DNA from 3 places in the Cytobacillus sp. FSL R5-0569 genome. Region 1 is predicted to be linked to each of the others. Evidence: riboswitches for the same ligand, from Rfam matches in the RefSeq annotation. Region 1 holds a riboswitch; each other region holds the start of a gene.

The links. A riboswitch is a leader RNA that binds a small molecule or an ion and turns the genes downstream of it on or off. The one in region 1 is predicted to bind thiamine pyrophosphate.
Region 2: another riboswitch for thiamine pyrophosphate. It lies ahead of tenA (thiaminase II); the one in region 1 lies ahead of MKX78_RS01855 (3-oxoacyl-ACP reductase).
Region 3: another riboswitch for thiamine pyrophosphate. It lies ahead of thiW (energy coupling factor transporter S component ThiW); the one in region 1 lies ahead of MKX78_RS01855 (3-oxoacyl-ACP reductase).

What each region holds. Positions count from the first base shown of each region.
Region 1 covers NZ_JBBOWW010000001.1:340,552-344,932, reverse strand. Annotated here, with positions in the region: gene MKX78_RS01860 (IclR family transcriptional regulator) at 1-578, shown strand, start outside; gene MKX78_RS01855 (3-oxoacyl-ACP reductase) at 802-1,557, opposite strand; TPP riboswitch at 1,650-1,751, opposite strand; gene MKX78_RS01850 (glycosyltransferase) at 1,837-3,372, opposite strand; gene MKX78_RS01845 (ABC1 kinase family protein) at 3,490-4,381, opposite strand, start outside.
Region 2 covers NZ_JBBOWW010000001.1:2,677,329-2,681,709, forward strand. Annotated here, with positions in the region: gene MKX78_RS13630 (MFS transporter) at 1-703, opposite strand, end outside; gene tenA (thiaminase II) at 1,004-1,693, opposite strand; TPP riboswitch at 1,817-1,926, opposite strand; gene trhA (PAQR family membrane homeostasis protein TrhA) at 2,280-2,915, shown strand; gene MKX78_RS13645 (GNAT family N-acetyltransferase) at 3,035-3,781, opposite strand; gene MKX78_RS13650 (AbgT family transporter) at 3,921-4,381, opposite strand, start outside.
Region 3 covers NZ_JBBOWW010000001.1:2,479,316-2,483,696, forward strand. Annotated here, with positions in the region: gene thiM (hydroxyethylthiazole kinase) at 1-53, opposite strand, end outside; gene thiD (bifunctional hydroxymethylpyrimidine kinase/phosphomethylpyrimidine kinase) at 53-859, opposite strand; gene thiW (energy coupling factor transporter S component ThiW) at 828-1,349, opposite strand; TPP riboswitch at 1,421-1,513, opposite strand; TPP riboswitch at 1,557-1,664, opposite strand; gene MKX78_RS12725 (shikimate kinase) at 1,791-2,297, shown strand; gene MKX78_RS12730 (hypothetical protein) at 2,347-2,823, opposite strand; gene MKX78_RS12735 (hypothetical protein) at 2,952-3,230, opposite strand; gene MKX78_RS12740 (nuclease-related domain-containing protein) at 3,429-4,337, opposite strand.

The DNA of each region.
Region 1 (4,381 bases):
AAAAAGGGACAAACCTGTATTATCTTGGAAGCAAATTGATTCAATATGGTACAGCCGCCTTTGGTAGTCGTGATATTGCCGATGCAATCACTCCGTATATGCAGGAACTTTCTTCGCTTACTTCCTGCACCGTTTCGTTTTCATTATGGACAAACAACGGACCTATTACGACAAAGATTTGTCATTCGAATGAACCACTTCATATTGGTACACAACTAGGCGGAAGCTTACCACCAACATCTGCCGCAGGGAAGATTTTCTTAAGTTTCTTAAACCCAGTACTGACAAAAGATTGGCTAGGAGACGGGGAAGCGATCGATAACGCAGAATGGCAAATGATTCAACAATCGAAAATCTCCTTCGCTACCGAACCTTTAATTCCATCGATTTCTTCGGCTTCCGTCCCTTTGCTAGACTACCAGAATCAATTACTCGGTGCAGTGACAGTTGTTGGATTTAACGATAAGATGCCTAAGGAAGCATCGGATCCGATGAGCAAGCAACTGCTGAAGTTTCACCTACAAGCATCTTCTATGTTTGGCTATCGATATAAACAAGGAAAAATTGAACAATACTGATTGAACGTTCAATCGACCGTTTTAACATCTAGTAGAATAAAATACTAGTGAGAAAATTAAGTTGTTATTTTAAAAATATCCTTTTCTGCGAATAAATTGGAGTTTAGCTTCGACTTAGTCTCACATTTGCTGATATAAGCTCTTTACTGATTTATCAACCTACAAAATAAGTCCATTTTATTGAAAAAGGCCGCCATAAACAAAGATGACGACCTTTTTTATCTTAGTTCATCGTCAATCCATGATCAACGACTAGATTTTGTCCCGTAATCGCTCTAGCGCCTGGAGAGGCTAAGAAAACAACGGCTTCTGCTACGTCTTCTGGTTTTGTCACACGGCGGATAGCAGAGTTATCAGCCACAATCGCAAATACCTCAGGGGTAGTAACAGCACTTGCATCCGTTGTTTCTAATAATCCACCGGAAACCATATTCACATTAATATCATACTGTCCGAGCTCTTTGGCCATATTGCGTGTAAAGCCAATTAATGCCGCTTTGGCTGTTGTATATTCATGGTAGGCAACGACTGGGTTCTGGTAAAGATTCGTGCCAATACCAATCACACGGGCTTGCTGTGAATCCTTTAGAGCCGGAAGAGCAGATTGAACAACATTTAAGCTTGCTTTTATCGCGCCTTCAAACTGGGTTTGATAGCTAGCCCAAGATAATTCCTCTACTTTCGCCTGTGCCACAGGATCAAATTTAAATTGAACTAATGCATTATTTACAACGATATCCAAGCGACCAAAATGAGCAATTGTGTCTGCTACCATTGCTTTTACTGCTTGATGATCTCTTACATCAGCTTGGATAGCCAATGCACGATCTTGTCCGATTTTTTCAACTACTGCATCTGCTTTTTCTTTATTATTAAAATAATTAACGACTACTTTGTAGCCCTCCTTACCAAACTTTTCAGCAATTGCAGCTCCTAATCCACGACTTGCTCCTGTTACTAACACGACTTCTTCTCTCACGCTATTCCCTCTTTTCAATAGATGTAATTAAAAATGTTCAGGGAAACAAAACAAAAGGCTCCCCGAAAATGGAGAGCCTACCATACATATGCATATAGTTGGAAGATGCTCCCTACGATCGTCTTAACGAACAGGTTCTAAGGGTCAGGTTTTAACCTTCTCAACTCATTTTCTGAGTCCCCCTGCAACAATTTTTAATTATTTTTAGTTTAGCATACAAATAGTTTCCTAGCTATGAATCGAAGTTCATTTCGAAACTGACCATTTGCTTTATGTTTCTCACCATTGTTTTAAACGGGGATTCTTATCTAGAATCGATTCATATTGTTTCTCATTACCGTAGAGGCTATTCGGGTCAAGCAGCTTATATCTCTCATATTTTTCTAATCGATCTTTTTCTTTTGCCCAGCCTAAATGCTTGACTCGCATTGTGGATAAACTGTGGGTAAGTTGGAAGATGTTTTCTGGAAATCTCCCACAATGCTGTGGTGTTTCTTTCCAGACAGGCTGAAAGGTTGATCTAACTCTTGCTAGAAATGGACGGTATAAGAAATGTGCTTGCCAGTATTCATCTTCACGATAATGGTCTTCATCCCACATATCATACAGTCTAAAACAGTACAGGTCGATAGTATCCTGTTTAACAAAGTCATCAATATAATCAATAAAACTCTCCTCAAACCATTCATCTGCGTCAAGATTTAATACCCAACCTAAAAAACCATTCGTTGCTTCTAACCACTGTTGTTTTCTTAGTTCCACTTCATTGGCAAACTGGGAGCTTGCATTCTTGACCAATTTAATTGGCATACCTTTTAGTTCTTGCAAGAAAATCGATATAGTCTGATCAGTACTAGCATCATCTATAATCACAGCTTCATCGATAAATGGCTTTACTTTCTTTAACATCGTTTGTAAATAACGACCTTCTTCATTCTTCACAATCATCGATAAGCGAATTTGATGGCTTTCTGCTTTTTCTGGATAAATAGGTAGTTCGCTATAAGCATACTGACATTTTTCTTTAAATGCGGGTATGCCTGTAAGGTCAGAAGAACGATAAATATGATAAGCTGGCAGATGCGTGTCTACATGTAGATCCAGTCCTAATGCCACAGCTCTCACACAAAAATGTCGATCTTCTCCCCAAAAACTGAGATTTTTAATTTTACTAAAATGAATACCTGCTAACAAAGCCTTCCTGCTAATTAGCGTGCACGCACCTAATCCTCCTACTTCATAAACACCTGGAGTTTGTAACTGTTGAATAAAGGCCTCGGTTTGAACGGCCTTTTCTTCGTCTGTTATGGCACCTTCATCCGCCTGTCTCCAGTGGGTATATTCATCTGTTAACCACACCTGCGGATAAGGAATTGTCCCCTCTTGCCAAGCCGTCCAAAATACCTCTGAAACAATTTCTTTTTTCGTGGAAATAAGTGTATGAAGGGTATTCGGGTGTAAAAGCAAATCAGAGTCAATTAAAAACAAATAATCAAATTCTTCAAATTTCGCCTGCTCAATAAGCATATCTTTGAAGCGAGCAACCTTCCAGATGAGAGCATCATTCCAGAAATGGGTAAAGTCGGTACGAATATAGATACTATCTTCTTTTGCGGATAAAATCGCAACATCTTTCTTCCATTTGGCAAAATGACGTAGTAATCTACTTGATTCTTCATTCTGATTATCATCTATGAAAAGATAATGAATCTCCATTGTATCCGTTTTTAAATTGGCTAAGGATAGCAGAAACTCTTTTAAAATATCGGGTTCTTGATTAATTGGACTGCCAATGAGAATTTTTGTATTAACCATAAGCAACATTAACGTTTATTGACAAAACCGTTCACCTCTCTACACTATATTCTCACCATGAATTGCTTGTGTAGTGAAATCAGAAAAATTCTACCCAAAACAAAAAGCAGAGAGTCGTCAGAATCTCCCTGCTCTAATGATGGTGTATATAAGAAATAAGAACATTAATATCGCAATGACGAAGCCGATTTCTACTGCTGGTATATTCCATAGGAGAGATGATTGCCTGCCAAGGGCGGAACCGATAATTAAACCCACCATTATAATGCAAAATGCTAGCAACACGATACTAAATGCTAGCCGGTTGCTGATACGATCAATTCTCGTTAGAAATTTTTCACTGTTTGGCAAGTTCAGTTCGAGCGGGATTTTTCCCTTTTTGATAAGGGCAATCAAATCTTTCAAATTATACGGCGCTTCCTTTAGAATATCAAAATACTCCCCGATATGAGCTAGCGAATCTTTCGCCAAATGATCAGGTCGATATTTATTAATAATTAATCGTCTACCAAAAGGCTCAGCAATTTTTAATATGCTTATATTAGGGTCAAGTTTTTCAACAATACCTTCCATTGTTAACAATGTTTTTCCCACTAATGTTAAGTTTGTTGGGATATGTATATGATGTTGATTGGCAACGGAAAACAAATCATTAACCGCCTCGCCAATTGATATTTCACTAAACGGAATATCATAATATCTCTCTCTTAGTAAATCAACATCAATTTTTAAAAGTTCAACATCGACATCATCTTGGACAATACCCATTTTAGTGATGGCTTTAATGACTCCATCGGTGCTTTGCCGCAACATGGCAATAATTAATGATGCTAAATTTTCTTTCATATCCTCAGTTAAACGTCCAACCATACCAAAATCCATGAAAACAATTACATTTCCTGGTAATACACAAATGTTACCTGGATGAGGATCTGCATGGAATACACCTTCCTCTAATATTTGCTGGAGGATGCCTTCAACGATTCTTTCGGCGATCAGTTGTTTATTA
Region 2 (4,381 bases), 2.3 Mb from region 1:
TGCCCACTACACCAAAGTGACAAAGGAATGTCGCCCAAGCTTGGCGATTGACAAGTAATCTTCTTATGATGACTAATAACGGTTCATTTGTTTCTTTTTGATTTTTTTCTTCTTCCATTTGAAATTTCTTCTTAGGATATTTTATTAAAACAACATAAAGCCCCATACCAAGGGTGAATATTACAATGCCAACAATTAAAAATGGAAGTCGCCACCCTAATAGAGAAATGGTCGAACTAAAAGGAACTGTTGCTAATAAGAATCCTAAACTTCCGGTCATTCCGGCAAATCCCACTAGCATCGAAAACTCCTGCTGCTTGAACCAAATGCTCAAAACAAGAACTAAATTGACCCATATAGTAGCATCGCCAATTCCACATAATAACCTAGCAAAGATGAGCATATAACTATTATCTAACGAACTATACAGGATGGTACCTAGCCCGTTTAGCAGTGTTCCAGCGACTAGAAATACATTGGGACCAAATCTATCAGAGAATAATCCGATGGGAATTTGCAATCCAGCATAAGCAAAAAATTGAATACTCGTTATCAGCCCAATCGTTGCTGCAGTTAAATGAAATTCTTCCATTAATTGATCAGTAATTAAACCAGGTGCTGTTCTTTGACTAACCATAAATAAATAGGCTAAAAGTAAAACACCAAATACAACCCATCTGTACTTACTTTGTTGTTTATTCATTTTTAAAACGCCTTCCTCAATTTAACATTCGTCTCTCATTATACGCTTATTGTCATTATATATATATAGGAAGTTTATATGTCTATGAGGGTGGAGAAGTAGAAGTCATTTCTATTGACTAGATGAGTAGTTTTTGAAGTCCGAACTTCTTTTTAGGAAAATCCGATACAACAAATTGTCTTTATTCCATAAACAAACCTGATACTACAACGATTATAAAGGGTATGATGTTAACAGAATTGAGTTAGTATGAACTAACCTTATTCTGTTAACACTATTCCCGCTTTCATTTATGAAGTTTTATGCATATGTTTTATCACTTAGCCACTTTTCTTGGGTATAAGCCATTTCCCAAAAAGCTAATTCATATTGACAGCTAATGGTAAATGCCATTTTCATTTTTTCTTTTTCTGTTTCAGATGCCATTTCAGCAAGCCGATCAAGATGATGAATTTGTTCCAGTACAAGTTTAACAAACCATTCTCCACCGTATGTATCAATCCAGGTACGATAGATTTCTTCTTTTGGTTTTGCCCCTTTAAAGCTCTGCCCAATATCATAATAAATCCAATAACACGGAAGCAAACTAGCGATGACCTCGCCAACTGTGCCTGTCTCTGCTACACGATATAAATGGGATGTATATGCATAGGCAGTAGGAGCGGGTCTAAACTGGTTTAACTCTTCTTCAGAAACTTTTAATACCTCCATAAATTTGTTATGTAACCCTAGTTCAGCTTCATAGGTACCTTGCGCATGCGAGGCCATTCTTGAGGTCATATATAAATTCTCTGCTTTAGAAGCAGCGATTGCTTGCACACGAGCAAAATGTGATAAATAGTAAGAATCTTGTAACACATAAAAGCGGAAACACTCAATTGGTAAATCTCCCTTAGCAATTCCTTTAACAAAAGGGTGTTCAAAATTCGCTTCCCATATATCATGGACTTCTTTCCTTAACGATTGTGTAAACGTTTCTTTTGTTGTCATCATTTCTACCTCTTCTCTTTTTTTTATCGAGCATAAAAAATCCAGAAAAGCGAAAAACCACTTCCTATAAGAAAGTGGTTACTGTATACATTATTCATTTAGTTATAGTTATAATGTTAACTAAATTTATATACGCCACTTCCCTACGCTGGTATCAACCAGATCAGGTTCTAAGAGTCTTAAAGTTATTACACTTTAATCTCAGCCTTTTAAAGGCACCCCTAGTGGATTTATTCAATTATGCTTTCAAAGTTATGTTATCATCTTATCAATAAATGTCAACCTAAATGAAAACTGCAAGTTTAGTAAATAAGCAATGTCGAGCTTCTCTTTCAGTAACCATTATGAAACAAGTTGGATGAATGCTTCAACTGACGTAATACCCGGCTTAAATTGGCATTGACTCAAGGATGGATAACACCAAATATTCTCCAAGCATTTAAACTCTCTGCCGTTAGACCAGACCCTCCCCCCCCTTCTCGTTCGGTGAAGTTTTTCTTTATAATGAAAGCTTTCGACTTTTTATCAGCTTAAAATATGTTTATACTAGAATTATGATTTTGGATAAAGAATGGGTGAATACTACTTGGAAACACATATTTTTTCAAAGGGAGAAGAAATCGCCAACGCGATCGTACACGGAATTGGTGCGCTATTAAGTATTGCGGCTCTCGTCATTTTAACTGTTTTTTCATCCTTATATGGAACACCTTGGCATATTGTCAGCTTTGTTCTTTTTGGTACAACGATGGTTATTTTATATTTCTCATCAACTTTGCTACATAGTTTACCTGCTGGAAAAGCAAAGGATGTATTTGAGATTCTCGATCATTCTTCCATTTACTTTTTTATTGCTGGAACGTTCACACCGTTTCTATTTATAACAGTTAAAGGACCCTTAGGATGGACTTTATTTGGTCTTGTTTGGGGGCTAGCGATTGCTGGTACGGTTTTCAAATGTTTTTTTGTTAAAAAGTTTTTAGTCTTCTCGACATTACTATATGTTTTGATGGGCTGGCTAATTATATTTGCCTGGGAGCCCTTGGTTACACACTTACCCACACAAGGAATGATTTTCCTCATTATCGGTGGCGTACTATACACTGCTGGTTCAATATTTTATGTATGGAGAGGATTTAAGTACCATCACGCATTGTGGCATGTTTTTGTTCTCGCTGGTTCGATTATGCATTTTTTTGCTGTTCTCTCGCTTCTACCATGATCAAAATTTACTTCTTTATAAATGATCTGCAGATGGCTACTCTCACCGCCTGCAGATTTATTAATATCCGTTTGTTGAGTTTTTATGACAATACGTGTTTAATCTAAAAAAACTACTACTTATAATAACTTCATTACTTCATAGCGAAAACTCACTTTTTTATACCCTTGTTTGCGATACATATCCTTTGGCGTGTCATTGCTGTCGGCTACAAGTATAACCCTATGATTGCTAAATCGTTTCATTACTTCATATTGCAAACTTGCAGCAATCCCCTTTAATCGGTGAGCTGGTAACACACCTACATTATCAATTTCAGCTGTACACTTATTAAAAAATACTTGTAATGAACCTGCTGGCACACCATGATCATATGCGAGTAACTGTAACGTATCTTTTGCATTATAATGATAGGAATGCATGCTTCTATTAAGATTCACATATTCCTCACCATAATCTTGATCAAAGTTTCTCTGCAATAGTAGATATTCTCGTAAATTATCATTTGTCACTTCCTCAACCACGATTTCGTTCTTTCTATCTTTATATATAAATTGAAGAGGTTTAATTTCATATAACTCCTGACACCCGATCGTATAAAATTGTTGATAAAGGTATAATAAAACATCCTCTTGAATCATTTCGTCTGCTGGTAAATAAAACTTCAAATGTTCTTGTTTATGCTCTTTCTGATAGTCTTCTAAATACCTCTGTGCCAGTTGAAAATCTTGCAAACTAGGATTTATTTTAAATTGAATAAAGTTTGCATCATATTTAAAATAGAACTGTTTTGTGCCATAGTGATCAAAGTTGGCTTTCTCTGCTATTAGATTACCATCATGGTGTATATCTCTGAAACTAACCAATGCCTATCTCTCCCCTACTTCTAGCTCTTAAGTTTAACGATTAATATTCCTCACTCTCAAAAAAATACCTCTATCTATTTTATCATTTTTCGCAATAAAGAAGCCCGAACATAAATGTTCGGGCAACAATACCTCGTTATTACAAATACATTTCGATACCGGGTCCAATCGGAATACCGAATAATCCAAAAATGAATAGCATGACTACCCAAATTACTAAGAAAACCATTGAATAAGGAATCATTAAGGAAATAAGCGTGCCTAAACCTGCTTTTTTATCGTATTCTCTCATAAAAGCAAGAACTACAAGGATATACGGATTTAGTGGTGTAATAATATTTGTAGTTGAATCGGCAATTCTATACGCTGCTTGGATAAAAGCAGGGTTATAATCAAGTAACATAAACAATGGAATAAAAATTGGGGCTAATAATGCCCATTGAGCAGACCCACTAAAGATTAATAAATTCAGAATAGAGACGAAAATAATAAATCCAATAATAACAGGAATACCAGTTAAATTGATGGAAGATAAGAATTCCGCACCATTGACTGCAATCCAAGTACCTAAATTGGACCAGTTAAAATAAGCAATAAATT
Region 3 (4,381 bases), 2.1 Mb from region 1:
TGTTCTTGTAACTGCTGAAAGACTCTCTCAACTGCTTCACTTGAAATCGCCATTATCTTTCCTCCATCTTTGCTTTGTTGTATAACTCATAAAAATGATTTGTCGGACCATGCCCATTACCGAGTGCTAGGCTATGCTCAATCGCTATGGAAATATAATTTTTCGCAGACTGTATGGCCTCAATAAGTTCTTCCCCTTTTGCTAACCCAGCAGCAATGGCAGATGATAGAGTACAACCTGTACCATGGGTGTTTTTTGTCTCTACTCTTCGACCATTAAACCAGTTGAAACTTTGTCCATCCCATAATAAGTCATTCGGTTCTCCTTCTAAATGTCCACCTTTTAATAAGACGGCTTTTGGCCCTAATTCATATAATTTTTTACAAGCTTGCTCCATATCATCAACCGTGCGAATTGTCATACCCGAAAGTACTTCAGCTTCAGGAATGTTTGGCGTAATTACAGTCGCAAGTGGTAACATTTTCGCTTTTAATGCTTCAATAGCTTGTTCCTTTAAAAGATGATGTCCACCTTTTGAAACCATAACAGGATCTAACACAATCACTTTTGGACTATAATGATTTAAACGGTCTGCGACGATTTTTACAGTCTCACTAGATGACAACATCCCGATTTTGACAGCATCAACTTGGATATCATCAAACACAGCTTCTATTTGGTCTTTTATAATATTGATTTCTATATCCTGTACCGAACGTACCTCTACTGTATTTTGAGCGGTAATCGCCGTAATGACGGACATGCCAAACACACCATTGGCGGAAAAAGTTTTAAGATCTGCTTGAATCCCAGCTCCTCCTCCTGAATCAGAACCTGCGATCGTTAATGCTGTTTTCATTGATGTAACCTCCAATAGCTTTATTCTTAATTAATACTCTTAATAAACCATATCCTAAAATTGCTCCAGTAAACGAGCTCACCATAAATGCTGGTAGGAATCCGAAAAGGGTTGCTTCTTGTCCTAAAAGTAATGTACTAATCGGATAAGTCGCTACTGCCCCTATCATTCCTGTTCCAACGACTTCACCTAGTGCTGAGAAGCCAATTTTTTTCGTTTTTTGATAAAGGAACCCTGCAAGTAATGCGCCAATCATACTCCCGGGGTAGGCAAAAACACTTCCAGTCCCCATCATATTTCTCAATGTAGATGAAAGAAACGCTTGACTAACGGCATACCATGGTCCAAGAAGTACAGCAGATAATACATTCGCCAAGTGCTGAATCGGAAAAATTTTCGCTATTCCAATCGGAATAAAAATGAGACTACTCGACACAGTAGTGATGGCTGCAATCGTTGCCGTCATCGTCATTTTTTGGATTTTATTCATAGACCTTTCCTCCTTTCGATAAAAATAAAAAAGCCGCTATTTTGAATAAGCGGCTTTGGTCATCATGATATGTATGACGTCACTCGCTTCCCTACGCTAGTATTAACTAGATCAGGTTCAAAGGGTTCATCTCAGCCAAGTATTTGGCACCCCTAGCATTTATTCATATATAAAAAAAATCCTCTACTTCCAAAAGGAAGCGAGGACGACTACATCGACACACTTCCCTCCACTGGTACAAACCAGATCAGGTTCAAAGGGTTTTGAACGGCATTCAATCTCAGCCTCTATGTGAAGGCACCCCCAGTGAAAACTTATAATATATGATGTCAATATAACATGAAATGATAGAAATGAAAATAAAAAACATTGGATAGAAACGATGTTGCGACATAAAACGTTATGATATGATATTTTATATAACATTCGGGAGGACAGTCTATGGAAGATAAGAGTATTGTACTTATTGGGTTTATGGGGGTCGGAAAGACATCCATAGGCACGGAATTAGCTAAGAAATTACAGTGGGGTTTAATCGACACGGATGAACGCATTGAACAACAGTTTGGGATGTCAACTTCAAAAATTTTCCTTGATCATGGTGAAGAAGTTTTTCGAAAAGCTGAAAGCGAATTGATTGAACAACTATCTGCCGAAGAAAAACAGATTCTTTCATTAGGCGGCGGCGCCTTTTTAAACAGTAAGAACCGCGAAATTTGTTTACAAAACAGTACCGTTGTCCTTATCGAGCTCTCATGGGAAAATTGGCTCGATCGATACCCATTGATTAAAGATACAAGACCGAAATTGAATGGTCTTTCTACTGACGAAATGTATCATCTCTACAAAGAAAGACAAGCTCATTATCAACCATATCATCTAAAAATCAATGTTGACGGGAAAACAGCTGAAGAAGCTGCTGAATTGATTGTTAGTGGGATAGGATAAAGCTTGTGATGATTATGGATATAGTTCATTAGAATATTTCTTTTACTATCTAAGTAATTCGCATTATCCTAAACGAATTTATGAAAGCCGGGCACTCCCTTGCTCGGCTTTCATTTGTGTTTGGTTCTAAATAAATTGCTGAATAACTCCCTTTTTGTGAGGCGGTTATCTCTGGTTTTCTTTCTGAGTGACTTGCTAAACCCTTTTGCGGGGCGCTCATTTCTGGTTTTCTTTCTGAGGGATTTGCTAAACTTTTTTGCAGGGGACTCATCTCTGAATCTCCTTTTGAGGGACTTGCTAATCCCTTTTGCGGGGCGCTCATCTCTGGTTTTCTTTCTGAGTGACTCGCTGAACCCTTTTGCGGGGCACTCATCTCTGGTTTTCTTTCTGAGTGACTTGCTAATCCCTTTTGCGGGGCGCTCATCTCTGGTTTTCTTTCTGAGTGACTCGCTAAACCCTTTTGCGGGGCGCTCATCTCTAATTCCCCTTCCGAGTGACTTGCTAACCCCTTTTGCGAGGCGCTCATCTCTAGTTTCTCTCCGAGGGACTTGCTAATCCCTTTTGCGAGGCGCTCATCTCTGGTTTTCTTTCTGAGGGACTTGCTAACCCCTTTTGCGGGGCGCTCTTCTCTGATTCCCCTTCCGAGTGACTTACTTATCCCTTTTGCGAGGCGCTCATCTCTGGTTTTCTTTCTGAGGGACACGCTAATCCCTTTTGCGGGGCGCTCTTCTCTGATTCCCCTTCCGAGTGACTTGCTAAACCCTTTTGCGGGGCGCTCTTCTCTGATTCCCCTTCCGAGTGACTTGCTAACCCCTTTTGTGGGGCGCTCTTCTCTGATTCCCCTTCCGAGTGACTTGCTAACCCCTTTTGCGGGGCGCTCTTCTCTGATTCCCCTTCCGAGTGACTTGCTAATCCCTTTTGCGAGGCGCTCATCTCTGATTCTCCTACTGAGTGACTTACTATCCCCTTTTTTTGTGATGTCATATAGATTTTTTGTGCACAAAGTCCTTTGTTCAACTTATAACTGCTTACTAGTAGATTGAACCCATCAGAATACATTTCAATCTATAAGATACTGTCACTTCTCTTCATTACTAAATAATTCAACTGTTTCTTCGGTTTTAAAACCCATTAATGATAATAAAAATAATTTCCACCACCATTAAGTGTATATTTCTCTTGTAAGAATCGTTGTATTGCGGAACTACTTATTGCTCCACCACACCAATCATAAATCGCCGTCTTTGTTACTTTTTCTGATGGAAAAAGAATAATAAAGTCATTGATTGCTTCACTTAATGCATCACAAGATGAAATGTTCCTCCTACATTTTGAGCAATGAAATTTGCGCAAACTCGCTCGCTTCATCTGCCCACCGCACTCACGACAAACCACTCCTTTTACCAAATCCTCCGTACAATATTCGATTTTTCTAGCGTAATTCTTTTCTTCTTTATGATGACTCAAAAAAGCATGAACAATTTTTGTATAAAATGGAGAGTGTTGAATGTCTATTTGATTTAGTTCTCTTAATAATCGTGGAATTTGCGGTGGAAGAATAACATTTTGTTTCTTTGTACGATCATATAACATAAACTCGGGATGAACAAAAACAAGTAGATAATCAAATGCAATGTTTAATTCGTGCTTAGTAAGGAATTGGTGTAGGAGGGTTTCATTTCTTTCGATTTGTAGGAGGGGATTTTTAATTTCCTTATTTGTTGGTGAATACCATTTAGTTTCCTGAACCATAAAATCACCACTATAATTTTTCACTTCGAAAGCAATGAGTTTGTGGGGAGTTACACAGAGTGCATCAATTTGAAAGGATGTATGATTTATTTCTAGCAATATATCATAGAGGATGGGGAATTTTGGTGAAAGTTGTTGCAAATCATCTCGCCATTTACTTTCTCCTTCATATCCTTTTTCTAACATTTTGAGATATTTTTCATTCTCAGGGGACAATTTTGATCTAAGATGGAGCACGCGTAATAATCGGAGTTGGTAAGAGGGATTGAGCGGTTTTAGGTCTGGCAAATTACTTCATCCTTTCTTTTTACTCTATTATAACGAATTTTCCG